Regions from separate parts of the Acetoanaerobium sticklandii genome, predicted to be linked through region 2. Evidence: riboswitches for the same ligand, from Rfam matches in the RefSeq annotation. Region 2 holds a riboswitch; the other holds the start of a gene.
The links. Region 2 has a riboswitch for cyclic di-GMP ahead of CLOST_RS14070 (hypothetical protein). Riboswitches for the same ligand answer to the same signal wherever they lie in the genome.
Positions count from the first base shown of each region.

Region 1: it holds a riboswitch for cyclic di-GMP, as region 2 does, so the genes downstream of both, CLOST_RS04580 (transglutaminase family protein) here and CLOST_RS14070 (hypothetical protein) in region 2, are expected to answer to the same signal.

Region 1 is NC_014614.1:999,960-1,008,031, forward strand. Features, by position in the region: gene CLOST_RS04560 (regulatory protein RecX) at 1-341, shown strand, start outside; gene typA (translational GTPase TypA) at 453-2,285, shown strand; gene CLOST_RS04570 (response regulator transcription factor) at 2,535-3,218, shown strand; gene CLOST_RS13510 (sensor histidine kinase) at 3,211-4,638, shown strand; gene CLOST_RS04580 (transglutaminase family protein) at 4,680-5,480, opposite strand; cyclic di-GMP riboswitch class I at 5,495-5,578, opposite strand; gene CLOST_RS04585 (ABC transporter substrate-binding protein) at 5,839-6,747, shown strand; gene CLOST_RS04590 (ABC transporter permease) at 6,760-7,449, shown strand; gene CLOST_RS04595 (ABC transporter ATP-binding protein) at 7,460-8,072, shown strand, end outside.
Region 2 is NC_014614.1:511,355-519,426, forward strand. Features, by position in the region: gene lysA (diaminopimelate decarboxylase) at 1-85, shown strand, start outside; gene rfbB (dTDP-glucose 4,6-dehydratase) at 97-1,146, shown strand; gene CLOST_RS02310 (sigma-70 family RNA polymerase sigma factor) at 1,394-1,936, shown strand; cyclic di-GMP riboswitch class I at 2,050-2,142, shown strand; gene CLOST_RS14070 (hypothetical protein) at 2,241-3,512, shown strand; cyclic di-GMP riboswitch class I at 3,722-3,810, shown strand; gene CLOST_RS02320 (thioester domain-containing protein) at 3,909-5,903, shown strand; gene CLOST_RS02325 (DUF3298 and DUF4163 domain-containing protein) at 6,066-6,848, opposite strand; gene CLOST_RS02330 (AAA family ATPase) at 7,028-8,072, shown strand, end outside.

The DNA.
Region 1 (8,072 bases), 490 kb from region 2:
TTTTAGAAAACTATAAATTTGTTGACGATCAGAAATTGGCAACTGATATAGCAAAGAATAAAGCAAGTACAAAAAAATGGTCAAAGAGGCAAATGGTATCTAAGCTTATGGAAAAAGGTATTTCGAAAAATGATATAGAAGAGGCACAGACTTATATAGACGATGATAAGGAGCTTGAAAATGCAAGCTATCATGGATTTAAAAAATTCAAATCTCTATCTGAGAGCAAGCCATTTGATGAGAGACTTTCCAAAACTGCACAGAGTTTAGGATATAAAGGATTTTCTTATGACATTATAAGAAAAGTAATTGATGAAATAAAAAAGGAAAATGATAACTAAATATTTCTTTATAGCAAGATAATCCTATGGTATAATATAGGCTTGTAAAAAGTGCGACGTAGTTTTAACTGGAATGACCAGTTTTTTCAATTTAATGAAGGAAGTGTAAATTTGAATACTAGAAACGATATTAGAAATGTAGCAATAATTGCTCACGTTGACCACGGAAAAACGACATTAGTAGATGCTCTACTAAAACAAAGTGGAATATTTAGAGAAAATCAGCATGTACAAGAAAGAGTAATGGACTCTAATGATTTAGAGAGAGAGCGTGGAATTACTATCTTGTCAAAGAATACAGCTATCGACTATAAAGGTACGAAAATAAATATAGTTGATACTCCAGGCCATGCTGATTTTGGCGGAGAAGTTGAACGTGTACTTAAAATGGTAAATGGAGTTATTCTTGTTGTAGATGCTTTTGAAGGCCCTATGCCTCAAACTAAGTTTGTTCTTAAAAAAGCTCTAGAACTTAGCTTGCCTGTACTTGTATGCGTAAATAAAGTCGATAGACCAGAGGCTAGACCGGTAGAAGTAGTTGATGAGGTTCTAGAGCTTCTATTAGAGCTAGATGAGAGCGAAAGATATTTAGAGTCTCCGTTTATATTTGCTTCTGCAATTGGTGGCTGGGCGTCAACTGACATAAATGAAAAGAAAGATACTATGGAAGATATGTACGAAGCTATATTAGAGCATATTCCAGCTCCACAAGGAGAGCTTGATGGACCTGTTCAGCTTCTTATTACTACTATTGACTACAATGAATATGTAGGAAGAATAGGAGTAGGAAAAGTAGAAAGAGGGACTGTAAAAGTAAACCAAGATGTTATGCTTCTAAATCATCTTGAGCCTGAGAAAAAGCATAAGGTTAGAATAGGTAAGCTTTATGAATATAATGGTCTTGCAAGAGTTGAAGTTACTGAAGCTAAAATGGGAAGCATAATAGCTCTTAGCGGAATAGAGCAAATTCATATAGGAGACACTCTTACTGATTTAGAGGTACAAGAAACTATAGAGTTTGTAAAAATTTCTGAGCCTACTATAGCAATGAACTTCTCTGTAAATGACAGTCCATTTGCTGGTCAAGAAGGTAAGTTTATAACTTCTAGACAATTAAGAGACAGACTTATGAAAGAGCTTAATACTAATATATCTCTGAGAGTTGAGGAAATGGATACAGCGGATACATTCAAGGTATCTGGAAGAGGAGAGCTTCACCTTTCTATTCTGATGGAGACTATGAGAAGAGAAGGCTATGAGCTTCAAGTTTCTAAACCAGAGGTTTTATTTAAAAGAGATGAAAATGGAAAGCTTCTAGAGCCTATGGAGAGAGCCGTAATAGATGTTCCTGAAGATTTTATGGGACCGGTTATGGAAAAGATGGGAACTCGTAAAGGCGAAATGATCAATATGCAACAGTCAAAAGGTGGATATGTGAGACTTGATTTCTCTATTCCAACTAGAGGACTTATAGGCTATAGATCTGAGTTTTTAACTGATACAAAAGGAAACGGTATACTTAACACTATATTTGATGGATATCAGCCTTATAAGGGTGATATAATAGCTAGAAGTCAAGGTTCATTAGTAGCTTTTGAAGATGGAGTAGCAGTTGCTTACGGGTTGTTTAATGCACAAGACAGGGGTATTCTTTTTATCGATCCAGGACAAAAAGTATATCAAGGGATGGTTATAGGAAGCAATTCAAGATCAGGGGATATAGATGTAAACGTATGTAAGAGAAAGCAAGCCACAAACATGAGAGCATCTGGCTCAGATGAATCGCTTAGACTTTCTCCACCTAAAAGAATGTCTCTTGAAGAAATTCTTGAGTTTATAGATGAAGATGAGCTTGTTGAGATTACACCAAAATCAATGCGTATCAGAAAGAAAGTTTTGGATAAAACTCAAAGAGCAAGAATAACTGCAAAAAATAAAAAGTAAATCCCTAACTTTTTCCACATTTTGCACGAATTTATACCATATATCTAAAGTATTATAACAATAAGGAATGAAACACAACCTTACAACCCACCCCTTTTTTCATGTAAATCCGATGCAGCTAGCTGCATCGGAACATTTTACAAACCCTTGGCTTAACCTGCCAATACTATATACTTCACCCTCCTAAGCTGCCCACATAGAGTGGCAGCTTTTTGTTTACAGAAAAAACTATAAGAAAGTAGGGTAATTATGAAGCATATTTTCATAGTAGATGATGAGAAGCGTATCAGAGACTTAATCGAGATGTATCTAAAAAAGGAAGGATATAACACAACTACCTTTGAAAGTGCAGATGGCGTGCTATCAGCTATAAGAGAATTTATGCCAGACTTACTGGTTTTAGATATAATGATGCAAGGCTTAGATGGTTTGGATTTGTGCAAGGAAATTAGAAAAATTAGTGAAGTGCCTATAATTTTTGTATCAGCAAGAAGCGATGAACTAGATAGGATACTCGGACTAGAGCTAGGTGCAGATGATTATCTTGCAAAGCCTTTTTCTCCTAGAGAGCTAGTCGTAAGAATAAAAACCATATTAAAAAGAACGACTAAATCCTCAGAGCATAATGACGAAATTTTGAAAACAAAGGATTTGGAGATATATGTTCAAAGAAGAATAGTCAAATGTATGGGGCAAGACATACCTCTTACTATAAAGGAGTACGAGGTACTGGAATTTTTGATGAAAAATATCAATCTACCTCTTTCTAGAGAACAAATTATCGAGTCTATTTGGGGATATGATTACGATGGTTATGATAGAAACGTCGATGATACTATAAAAAGGCTTAGAAAAAAGCTTAAGACTGCAAAATCAAGAGTGGTAATAAAAACAGTCTGGGGCTATGGATATAGGATAGATGACAATGAGTAAAATAGGAAAAAAAATAATGCAGAGCTATTTTATCATTATATTAGCAACTGCATTTGTATTTATGGGCATTTCAAAAATGTCCTTCAACGATATCCTCAATAGGCAGACAAGGCTGGATCTCAAAAAAGACGCTGACGTAGTAGCCAAGCAAATAAACATGGTGATAGATCAAAAAATTGAAATGACTGTTGTTGATGGAAGCCCTAATGTGAAAATCCAAATAAGTAAGAATTTTTTTGGAGAAAATGCTCTTAGCATTTCAGAAATTATTCTCCCAAAAGGCATGGGTTATGCTCATAATAGACTTGCAACGACTCATTTTATAATAATGGATGTAGACAAAAACCTCATCTTTCAATCCTATAATACAGAGCAGGAACCTATAAATCCTTTAGAGATAGACAAGACCAAATATTATGTAGAGCAAAGACCTCTGATTTCCTCTTTAGACCAAGAGACTTTAGGCTATCTTGTTATGCTTGCTAAGAAAGAAGATTTAAGTGTAATAAATGCTCTTATCAATAGATCTGTATTCTTAGGTTTTTTAATAGCACTTTTTATTGCTAGTATAATCTCTATATTTTTTGAAAGAGGAATAATAAGCCCAATAAATAAACTAAAGAAAAATATAGCCTCCTTCTCTTTTACTGATGATGAAATCATCTGGGAAGAAATAAAAACAAAAGATGAGCTAGCAGAAATCAATCAGGATTTTCTTAAAATGGCATACAAGCTAAAAGAATATGATAAGAAGCAAAAAGAATTTTTCCAAAATACCTCTCATGAGCTAAAGACTCCACTTATGTCTATTCAAGGATATGCAGAGGCTATCAAGGACAAGGTAATGGATGAGAGCATGGTTGATGAAGGTCTGGATATAATAATAGATGAAAGTAAGAAGCTTAGAGATACAGTTAACTCAATTGTTTACCTTAGTAAAATGGAAAATCTTATGAGTGAGGAAAAGTCCATTAGAATAAATCTCTGGGAAGCTGTAGAAGAGATAATAATAAGGCTTACACTTCTAGCCAAAGAGAAAAATATAACCTTTAAGAATAATATTGCTCACTATATTGTGGTTAGAACTAGTGATGATAGATTAGACAGAGTTTTTTCAAATATACTTTCAAATGCCTTAAGATATGCAAAATCTCAAATATCTATTGAATCCTTTGAAATCGAAACTGGTCATATAATAATAAAAATTCAAGATGATGGACGAGGCTTTGAAAATAATGAGGAGCTGTATATATTTGACAGATTTTACAAAGGTAAAGGAGGCAACACTGGACTTGGACTATCTATAGTAAAAAGCATTGCAGAGTCAAATGGCTGGGGACTCAAGGCTTATAATGCAGATGAAGGTGGAGCTGTAGTAGAAATTGTGATACCACCACTTAGAGATAAAGATGTAAACTAAAAAAAGGATTGTCTGATATTTCCAGACAGTCCTTTTTTTACTTATATTTCAGAGGTTTTAGTATACTGATTTGAGGATTTTATAGTAGCTATAGGAGCTTTTGAAGCGCTGTAGGCTGCATCTACTGTAGTATCAACTATAATCCAGTTTCCGTCAATAAACACTTCGTTCCATGCATGGTATTCATTTACTAAGGTAGAGCTACCTTTTACTACCTTGGCGGGAATCCCTTGGCTTCTTAGCATAGAAGCAAATAAAACACTGTAGTCATAGCAAATACCTGACTTTGATTCATAAATTTTTTCTATATCAGGCATATATCCTGGTTTAACTGTAGCTGCTTTATTATAATCATAGCTATAATTTTTAATAACATAATTGTATATAGCATCAAATTTTTCTTTATCAGTTTGAAGATTTTTTGTGAGCTCTTCAGCTTTTTTTATTGCCATCATTTGCTCACTCCAGTTAACAGTAGCAGTTGAAACAAGGTACATAGCTGTATCATCTGCTATATAAGCGTCGATTTTTTGAGTGTATACTGATTTATAGCTATTCCCTGATGTGTTTTGCATTATTTTTATAGTGTAGCTTCCGTTGTCGTAAATTAAAGGGAAGCTTTGAGCTGTATTAGCAGCTAAATCAAAATATTGTTTTTGCCCATCTTTTTCAATTGCTAATTTATATTTAGATTGATAATTTGTAGAGTAATTGACTTTGATTATTCCTTTAGCAACATCGCTCTCGTCTATTATCTTTGCATCTGCATGAGCTAGATTGGGAAAGGTTACACTAGCAATCGATAAAGCAATTAATAAATACTGTTTTAAATTTTTTTTCATAATAAAAACTCCTTTTCGGTAGCTAGGCTGCCAACCAGTTACGGTAAGGCCCTATAGCTTTGCGTCATAGCATTTCTACTACTTTGCCATTGTCGTGAGGAGAGATCTAATAGATCAATCGCACGTAAAAACAATTTACTATTTATATTCTTATTATACCAAAATTTTCAAGTAAATAACATTACATTTAGATTAAAACGTAAAAAATATTTAAAAAAATATTTTAATATTAAAATATAAAAAAATAAAACTAACTAAAACTAACTCAACCTAACTATTTATTGACAATTATAAAAACTCAAATTAAACTTAAGATAAGAAATCCGAATATTTATACATATTAAGGGGGAATTTATTTATGAAAAAAAGAAATCTATTTTTTAAAGAAACCTGCTTGGCTTTACTTATGGTATTTGCACTTATGCTTAGCGGATGTACTTCTACGCCTGAAGCTGAGCCTGCACCTGAGCAAGCCAATCAAGAGGTGACAACACCTGAAAATCCAGATATAATATTAGCAACGACAACTAGTACTCAAGATTCTGGGTTACTAGATGTACTCATACCTATGTTTGAAGAGCAAACTGGATATAGAGTAAAAACAATTGCTGTAGGAACGGGTCAAGCGCTTGCTATGGGAGAAAAGGGTGAAGCAGACGTGCTTCTTACTCATGCTCCAGCATCAGAGAAGCCTCTAGTAGAAAGTGGAGCTGTTACTAATTATCAGCTTGTAATGCATAATGATTTCATATTGGTTGGACCATCAAGTGACCCTGCTAAGGTTAAAGACCTAAAATCAGTAGCAGATGCTTTTAAGTCAATATCTGAAACTTCATCTATATTTGTATCAAGAGGAGACGATTCAGGAACCGACAAAAAAGAAAAAGGAATATGGAAAGATATTAATATTCCAAATGAAGGTTCATGGTATCAAGAAACAGGACAAGGAATGGGACAAACTTTAAATATTGCTTCCCAGAAGGAAGGCTATACTTTGACTGATAGAGCTACATTTTTAGCTCAAAAGGATAATCTACAATTAGAGATAGCTGTTCAAGGTGAAAAATCATTGTTAAACATATATCATGTAATGCAAGTGAATGAAGAAAAATTCCCTAAAGTGAATGCTGATGGAGCTAAAGCCTTTGTGGAGTTTATGATAGATTCAAAAACTCAGGATATAATTGGAGAGTTTGGCATGGATGAATATGGTGAGCCACTATTCTTTAAGGATGCAGGAAAAACAGAGGAAGAAATAGGAAAATAAGGCTGTGATTTAATGGATTTGATTATTGAGGGACTTAAAAAAGCGATAAATATGATATTAACGGGTGATCCTGAGGTACTTAGGATCACTCTTTTAACTCTGCAAGTATCTGGAACAGCCACGCTTATAAGCTTGATTATAGGGATACCCTTTGGAACGGTGCTGGCATTAAAAAGATTCCCTGGCAGAGATTTTTTAATGAGTATAGTAAACACAGGAATGGGAATGCCACCAGTAGTTGCTGGATTATGGATTTCTATTTTGCTATGGCGCTCGGGACCTTTAGGCTCACTTAATCTTATTTATACTCCAACTGCAATAATAATTGCTCAAGCGGTGATTGCTTCACCTATAGTAGTAGGACTTACTAGTGCTGCTATTTCTCAAGTAGATCCAAAGCTTAGACTTCAAATCAAAGCTTTGGGAGCAACTAAGTTACAGTATTTATGGTTTTTACTAAAAGAAGCTAGATTTTCTCTGCTTGCTGCTGTGATTGCTGGATTTGGAGCCGTTGTTTCAGAGGTAGGAGCATCAATGATGGTGGGGGGGAATGTAAAAGGATTATCTAGAGTTCTTACTACGGCAACGGTTATGGAAGTATCAAAAGGGAACTTTGATGTAGCAATAGCTCTTAGCGCTATTTTAGTTCTAGTTTCTTATTTGACTACATTATGGCTTACAGTGCTTCAGCAAAAAAGATAGGAGGATATTGATGTTAAAAGCTAAAAATTTATGCTGGCAGCAAGGAAATAAAAAAATACTTGATAACATCGATTTTTCTCTTTTAAAAGGTGAGGTAATAGGGCTTGTAGGACCAAATGGTTCAGGTAAGAGCAGCTTGTTAAAAGTCCTATCTTTTTTGGAGAAGCCTACATCTGGAGAAATATTATTTCAAAATAAGGTAATTGGATCTAATATATCATTAGATATAAGAAGAAAAATAGCTATTGTTTTTCAGGATCCTCTACTTTTAAATACCACTGTATATGAAAATGTAGCTTCAGGTTTAAAGATAAGAGGAAAATCAAAAAAAGAGATAAGTGATAAAGTTGATAGATGGCTAACTAGCTTTGGGATTTCACACTTAATAAATCAAAAAGCGCGCTTACTTTCAGGTGGAGAATCACAAAGAGTAAGCTTAGCTAGAGCATTTGCGATTGAACCAGATGTAATTTTTTTGGATGAGCCATTTTCAGCTTTAGACGTTCCAACAAAAGAGCTATTGATTGATGACATTAATAAAATAATTAAAGATACAAATACCACAGCTGTTGTAGTAAGCCATGATTTTAGGGATATATTTAGACTTGCAAGTAAAGCTATGG
Region 2 (8,072 bases):
AGTGGTTATGATTCATGATAAAGAAGACAGACTGATAGTGCAAAGAGAGTCCTACGAGGATTTACTTAAAAACGATTTAGGTTAGGAGAGATAAGTGTGAACTTACTAGTAACAGGTGGAGCTGGATTTATTGGCTCAAACTTTATTAAATATATGCTAAAGCATCACGATTACAGAATAGTAAACTTAGACTTACTTACTTATGCTGGAAATCTAGAGAACCTAGAGGATATAGAGGGAGATGCTAGGTACAAGCATATTAAGGGAGATATTTGTAATAGAGAGCTAGTAGAAAGTATTTTTAGAAGATTTGACATAGATATGGTGGTTAATTTTGCCGCAGAATCCCATGTTGATAGAAGCATAGAAGACCCTGAAGTTTTTCTTAGAACAAATATAATGGGAACTCAGGCACTACTTGATATTGCTAAAGATTTTTGGAAAATAGATTTATTTGATAAGTACTGCAAAGAGTATAAAAAGGGCGTTAAATTTGTTCAGGTATCGACAGATGAGGTTTATGGCTCTTTAGGTGAAACGGGACTTTTTAAAGAAACAACATGCCTAAATCCCAACAGTCCCTATTCGGCTTCCAAAGCTTCAGCTGATATGATAGTAAGAGCATATAGTGAAACCTATGGACTTCCTGTTAATATTACAAGGTGCTCTAATAATTACGGACCATATCAATTTCCTGAAAAGTTAATTCCTCTAATGATAAATAATGCGATAAATGATAAACCTCTTCCTGTTTATGGCGATGGGAAACAAGTGAGAGACTGGCTTTATGTTGAGGATCACTGCAGTGCTATTGACTCTGTGCTTCATAAAGGAATGCTTGGAGAAGTTTATAATATTGGTGGGAATAATGAAAAACAAAATTTGGATATAGTAAAATTGATTTTAAATGTGCTAGGAAAAGATGAAACTTTAATTACTCATGTAAAAGATAGATTAGGACACGATAGAAGATATGCAATAGACAATACAAAAATAAGTACAGAGCTAGGATGGGAGCCTAAATACACTTTTGATGAAGGTATAAAGCTAACGATAAAATGGTATTTAGACAATCCTAGGTGGATAGAGAAGATTATTTCTTCAGAATACAGAAATTATTATAGCAAAATGTATGAAGGAAGGTAATTGTGGATTATAATTTAAAGAAGTTATTTTTTATAAATGCTTCTTAGGCTAAAAATTGTTATACGAATTTAATAGTTAAGTATTTTTATATCCTAGATTATTAGCATCTACACAATATGTAGATAAGAAGCTAATGATATAGGATATTTTTTTGAACTTTTTTCCTACCTTTTCAAAAATAAATGCATATTGTATAGTAGAAACAGAACATATGTTCGATAGTTGTACAGAGATAGGAGGTAAGGAAATGGAGACAAATACTTACGAAGATATAGAACAAGCGCTTATAGGCTATAAGGAAGCTACTGCTACTTGGGATAAACAAGAATATCTAAGACAGCTTTTAGCTTACATTACTCCTCTGATAAAGAAAAAAATAAGACACTATTTTGGATATGTAGATGAGGATTTACTTCAGCTAGGATATGTTAGGACTATTGAATTAATTGATAATTATGAACTGGAAAGAAATATATTATTTATGGGATATATGAAAAGAATGCTAGGATGTTATTACTATGATGAGAAAAGAAAACAAGCTAAGGTAGCGGATTTAGTAGAATACGATGAGACCTTTATGGAATCAGATTATGACCATGGTTATTTCGATATCGAACTAGAAGATTTATTAAAGGGTCTTTCATATAAAGAAAGATATGTAGTTGAAAGGCACATTATGGAGAAGAGCTTACTAAAAAATGTAGCTAAGGAACTCGATGTTTCCTATGTCTATGCAAAAGAATTAAAAAGAAATGCTATAAAAAAGCTTAGAGTTTTAATTTGTTTATAGTTTAACGTAAAATAATGTTATAAACTATGTTTTAATATACTTATTCAGGGTATATTTAAAGTAACTAGAATTAGTAATATATTCGTACTCCTTTAGTTAGAATTTCCCAATTTGTATGAAAAAGGCAAACTACAGGAAACTGTAGGACGCAAAGCGAGGAGTCTAAGACTGAATACTAACTCAGTTATGATAGTCCAGCCGCCATATTTTTTTATATGGCGGCTTTTTGAGTTAAGATAAGTTATGATTGTCCCGTTGCCATCCAAAACTTGGTTTTTAAGTTTAATGGATGGAGGTGTCAAAAATGAGAAAAAACAGAAGATTCTTAGCAATTATCATGGTATTAGCATTTTTAGGCTGGTCATTTAACGCTCAACGAGTATTCGCAGATAGTGAAATACCCCCTGAAATTCAGCAAGAAGAACAAGAAGTAGTTGATGAGGAACAAAACGAAGAACAACCGGAGAATAATTTAGAGCCTGAGAATGAAGAAGAAGTAATAGAAGAAGAACCTTTTGAAGAAGAGGAAGTAATAGAAGAAGTAATCGAGGAAGAAATAGTGGAGGAAATAATTGAGGAAGAACCTATTGAAGAAATAGTAGAAGAAGTTATTGATGAAGAGATTGAAGAAATTATTGAAAATGAAGAAGTACCAATGTCTTTAATGAAAGCTCCAGAAATCCTTGATGTAGATGTTCAGTATTCAGGACCAGCAGCTCAGCAACCAATAGATGAAGCTAATTTTAAGCTTGAAGAAACTGGATATGAAACTGAAAAAGTTGATGATTCTCCAAGAGGTAGTGGAACTATTTCATTAGATAATGAAGAATTTATTAAGTGGTTTGTAAGTGAAGATGCGAAGTATCTATCTTGGGAAACAAGCTCATCAAATGTAACAGTATATAAAGTATATGTAAAAGGTGGACAAGGAGAAGACGGAACTAAAGGTTATCTATATGTTTATGATCCTACAATCAGTTCTGATAGTGGATTGCATCCAGCAGTAAATAAGAATGATAGTATCGCTGCTATTAGCCATTTCTCTTTCTTATTTGGATTAGTGATACCAGAAGATCCTGAGGACCCAGAAGACCCTGAGGATCCAGAAGACCCTGAGGATCCAGAAGACCCTGAGGATCCAGAAGATCCAGAAGACCCTGAAGACCCTGAAGACCCTGAAGATCCAGAAGACCCAGAAGATCCTGAGGACCCAGAAGAACCAGAAAACCCTGAAAACCCTGAAGAACCTGAAGAACCTGAAGAACCAACAGTTCCTGAAGATGATGACGATGATGATGATGTAGTAGTAATTGAAGAAGAGGAGACTCCTTTAGCATTACCAGGAGAACCTGATGTATTTGTAGCAACTGTAACTTCTATAAATACTCCTGAAGAAATAGTAGAAGAAGAAGTTCCTCTTGGAGTACCTCAAGTCGAAGAACCTGAAGAAGAAATAATAGAAGAAGAAGTACCACTAGCAGCACCAGAACTTCCTAAAACAGGTGGATTTGCACCAGAACTTCTATATGCTTTAGGCTTAAGCTTAATTAGTGTAGGATTTAAGTTTAGAAAATAAATTTTAAAACTATCAAATCTTATTTAACACAAATATAATTATAAATTAAATTTTAATCGTTAAACTGCTCAGCTTTTAGAGCAGTTTTTTTTTCATGTTTACAAAATATAGAAAAAAATTATTTACTTTTGAATTTTTTTAATATAGAATTGTTTTAGTGATTAATAACTAGTTAATACTACATAACAAAATAGTTATTTAATCCTACTTAATGAAAAAGGCAAACTATGGGAAACTGTAGGACGCAAAGCAAGGAGTCTAAAGCTTAGTTTTAAGCAATGATAGTCCAGCCGCCATATTTTTATGGCGGTTTTTTTATTGGCTTAGACAAAGCAATGATAGTCCAGCTACCATCTAACAAGCTTATTTAATTTAGTTTAAAGATGGAGGGAATGTATGAGAAAGGTGAAAAAAAACAGATTATTAGCACTGTTATTAATGGGATCGTTGCTATTTTCTAATTATGGGATAATGGCATACGCAGATGAAATTCCTACGGCACAGTCAGATAGCGGTGTGACACAAGATGGAGGGACACAAGCACCATCACAAGATGAAGGAACACAAACGCCATCACAAGATGAAGGAACACAAACGCCATCGCATGATGAAGGAACACAAACACCATCGCAAGATGAAGGAACACAAACACCATCGCAAGATGAAGGAACACAAACACCACCGCAAGATGAAGGAACACAAGCACCATCGCAAGATGGAGGATCACAAGCACCATCGCAAGATGGAGGAACGCAAACACCACCGCAAGATGGAAATCCTCCTCAAATAATAGAAGTAGAACCTGCTAAGGTTGAGATTGTGGATTATAAAGAAACACAAAATGTCGATAAAAATGGTAATAAAATCATAGCAAAGGAAGTTGAATATAGCAATACAGGAACAGAAGGTGAAACGATTACTGAAATAGTTCCAAAATGGGGAGATTTTAATGATGAGGAATATGAAACAAAAGTATTTGATTTAAAAAATACTAAAGATTCTAAAGAAGATGTTACGGCGTATTGTAATGATATAGATACAAACCTTAAAAATAATTCAAAGTATTCAGTGCAAGAATTACCTCAAAATAGTAAAGATATTAAAACATCTGAGAAATTAAGAGGAATAGTTTTAAATGGTTATGATCCGAATACAAATATTGAGACTTATAGAAGTGAATTATTAAAAGATGCATCAAAATATCTTACACAAAATCAAATAAATAATTTAACAGAAGAAGATGCTATCGCAGCAACACAGATGGCAGTTTGGAAGTTAGATAATCCTAATAAAAAATTTGTTGATTATGATTGGGAAAAAGGTTTTTTAGGGATAAAAAAGAGAGTTGAAGATGAGAAAGTTGTTAAATTAGCAGAGTACCTATCTAAACAAAAAGAAAGTGACCCTTCTAAAAATAATCTTAAAATAGAAGCGAAAGCGACTGATGAAAATACTGCCGTTAAGTTAGAAAATGGTGAAGTATCAGTAAATTATACATACTCTATATTAAATAGAGTAAATGAGCAAGTACAGACTTTCTTAGAAGTATTCGTAAATGGAAATCAGCTGGATACTAACGCCTATACGGTAGTGGATTTAGGAAATGGTAATAAATCTTTGAGCTTTAAGAATGCTATTGAAGATAAAACTAAAAATGCTGAGATTGAAGCAAAAATTGTAATAAAAGGAACATATGCAGTTGAAGATGTATATGACTTAGTGCCAACAAAGGATAATAAAAACACTCAAAGACTTGTTAGTACACCAATGCTTATGAGCTACAATTTACCAACATTAAAACAAATGTTTAAAATAGAGTACACTGCACCAAAAGTAGAACTAGTAGACCCGGATGAACCAGGAGAAGATGAGCCAGGAGAAGATGAGCCAGGAGAAGATGAGCCAGGAGAAGATGAACCAGGGGAAGATGAACCAGTAGAAGATGAGCCAGGAGAAGATGAACCAGGAGAAGATGAACCAGTAACACCAGGTGGCGGAGGAGGAACGACTAATCCTCCAGTTGTAGAACCGCAACCAGAGCCTACTAATCCAACACCACAACCTACAACTCCAGTGGCACAAAATGACAATGACGACGATGATGAAGATATAGAGGATGAAGCTACACCTCTTGCAGCACCACAAATTATACCAGTAGCTTTACCTGTAGCTACTCTAGCTTCAGCAGAACAAACGGAAGAAGTAATAGATGAAGAAACTCCTTTATCTGCTCCGCCAGTTATGGAGACTGAAGAAGAAATAATAGAAGAAGAAGTTCCACTTGATGCACCAGCACCTGTTCTTCCTAAAACAGGAGGATTTGCACCAGAACTTCTATATGCTTTAGGAGCAAGTTTAATAGCTACGGGATTAAAGATTAGAAAGAAATAGTTTTCGAAAATGAACATTAAATATTTTATGTTTAAATAAAAAAACTGCTCATAAAGGGCAGTTTTTTTATGGGAATAATTTAGTTTGATTGGATTGAAAAATAGGTTATTTGTCTATGAACAGAATAGATAATTACTTTAATACTTATATATTTTTATTGCTTTAATCAACTTGATTTAAGAGCATGGGCTTATATTGTTCTTTAAGCCCAGAATATATTATTTCGTTTGGTATTAGGAAAACAGGAGTGCCTGTAGCATAGGGAGCTATTTCATAAATGTCAAACTGAATGTAGAGATTTCCATCTTCTATATAAAATTGCGGCATTTGACTTATGCTTACAAATCTAAGATTTTTTTCTTGGAAATATACTTTTCCAGAAATATCTTTTTTTATTTGATTTGTAATTTCTTTGTTTATAACGTTTTTATAATCAAAGTCAGATTTGAATAAATCTTCTAAGCTCAATTCTTTTCCAGAAGAAGTATCTATATTGTAAGTAGCCAAGGCAGTTACAGGATTTGCTTTACCTGTGTTCTGCGTGTATGTGGCAACCATACTCAATATGTTTTGATTTGAGGTTTTTATCTCGAAATCAGTAGTTACAGAGTAAGGAACAAACGATTCAGCTTTTGAGTTTGATTTTGATAGTGATTTAATATTGTTCATGTAGTTGTATACTTGATTTTTTAGCTTTAAATTCAAAGCTGCTTGAGTATTTTGATTCTGAAGATTTGATATGACTGGGTATTTAATATCATAAGAAAAGGCTTCAGTTTCTCCAAAATCACTTTCTATCCGTATTTCAACTGGCTGAGGCAAAGAGGCAGTAGCTTTTGCATCGTAGCTAGCATTTTTTTTAGAAGATGTTACTGCATTAGTAAAGCTTTCAGGTTTTTCAATTACCGAGCAAGCAGTTAGTGTGACAACTATGATGGTAATCATATTTAATAAAAGTAATTTTCTCACATTAATGCCTTCTTTCTAACCTTATATGTTTCTATTATATCAAAACTAAGTACTTTATTACATTATAATCTTTAGGACTTAATGATTAGTTACATATTCTTTAAAGAAAAATGACAGTAAATATGGTATGATATTTTTGGAAAGAGGTGAAGCTTGTGAGGGTTTTAGATGTTGTATTTGATAATCATCCTATATTTGATAGCAATACTATTTCTTTTGAAACAGAGGATAAAAAAATTCTAGATACTATTATTTTAGCTGGGATTAATGGTTCAGGTAAAACTACTCTGCTTTCTAGTATTTTCAAGACATTTAAAAAGCTAGAGGATAACAAATTCTGTTTAGATGAAAAAGATACAGTAAATTTACATTTAGATATAAATGAAGATGAACTTGAGAAAGCACCTAAAATGATTTATCTTCCATCTGAGGTGAGATTTCAAAGTATTCATAACTCCAATCAAGCTGATGAGATACCTCTTGCCTATTGTATTGATGATAAAAGCACTCATGATATAATTTCATATATCAAGCAGGCTTTTGATAAGCAGATTTTTTCGAATCCAGAAACAACGGTAGGAAAGAGTATAGATGCAGTGTGCGATGAAATAAATTCTATTTTTTCAATTCTAGATATGGATGTTTATTTGGTAGGAATTAAAGACCCTAAAACCAAGATGCCGCTGTTTAGAAATGAGTCAGGAGTAGAGTTTGATATTAACGGGCTTTCATCTGGAGAGAAACAGCTGTTTATTAGGCTTTTATCTCTTAAATCTCTAGAGCCTGAAGGTTGTGTGATTTTGATAGATGAGCCAGAGATTTCGCTTCATCCATCATGGCAGCAAAGAATAGTTGAAGTATATCAAAATATAGGTAAAGATAACCAAATAATCATAGCTACCCATTCTCCACACATTATTTCATCAGTGAAAAGAGAATCACTCAAAATTCTATCTAAAAAAGAGAGATGGGTAAAGGTAATAAATGGTGAGAATCTAGATGAGACCTATGGTGTTACAGCAGATATGATATTGCTTGATATCATGGGACTTTCGACAACTAGGCATCCTCACATCCAAGAGAAAATTGATGAGTTAAAAAGCATGGTTAGAAATGAGCTTTACGAAACTGAAGAGTTTAAACTATTATATGAAGATATTACAGGAGTCATAGGGACAATAGACCAGGATATTTTACTGG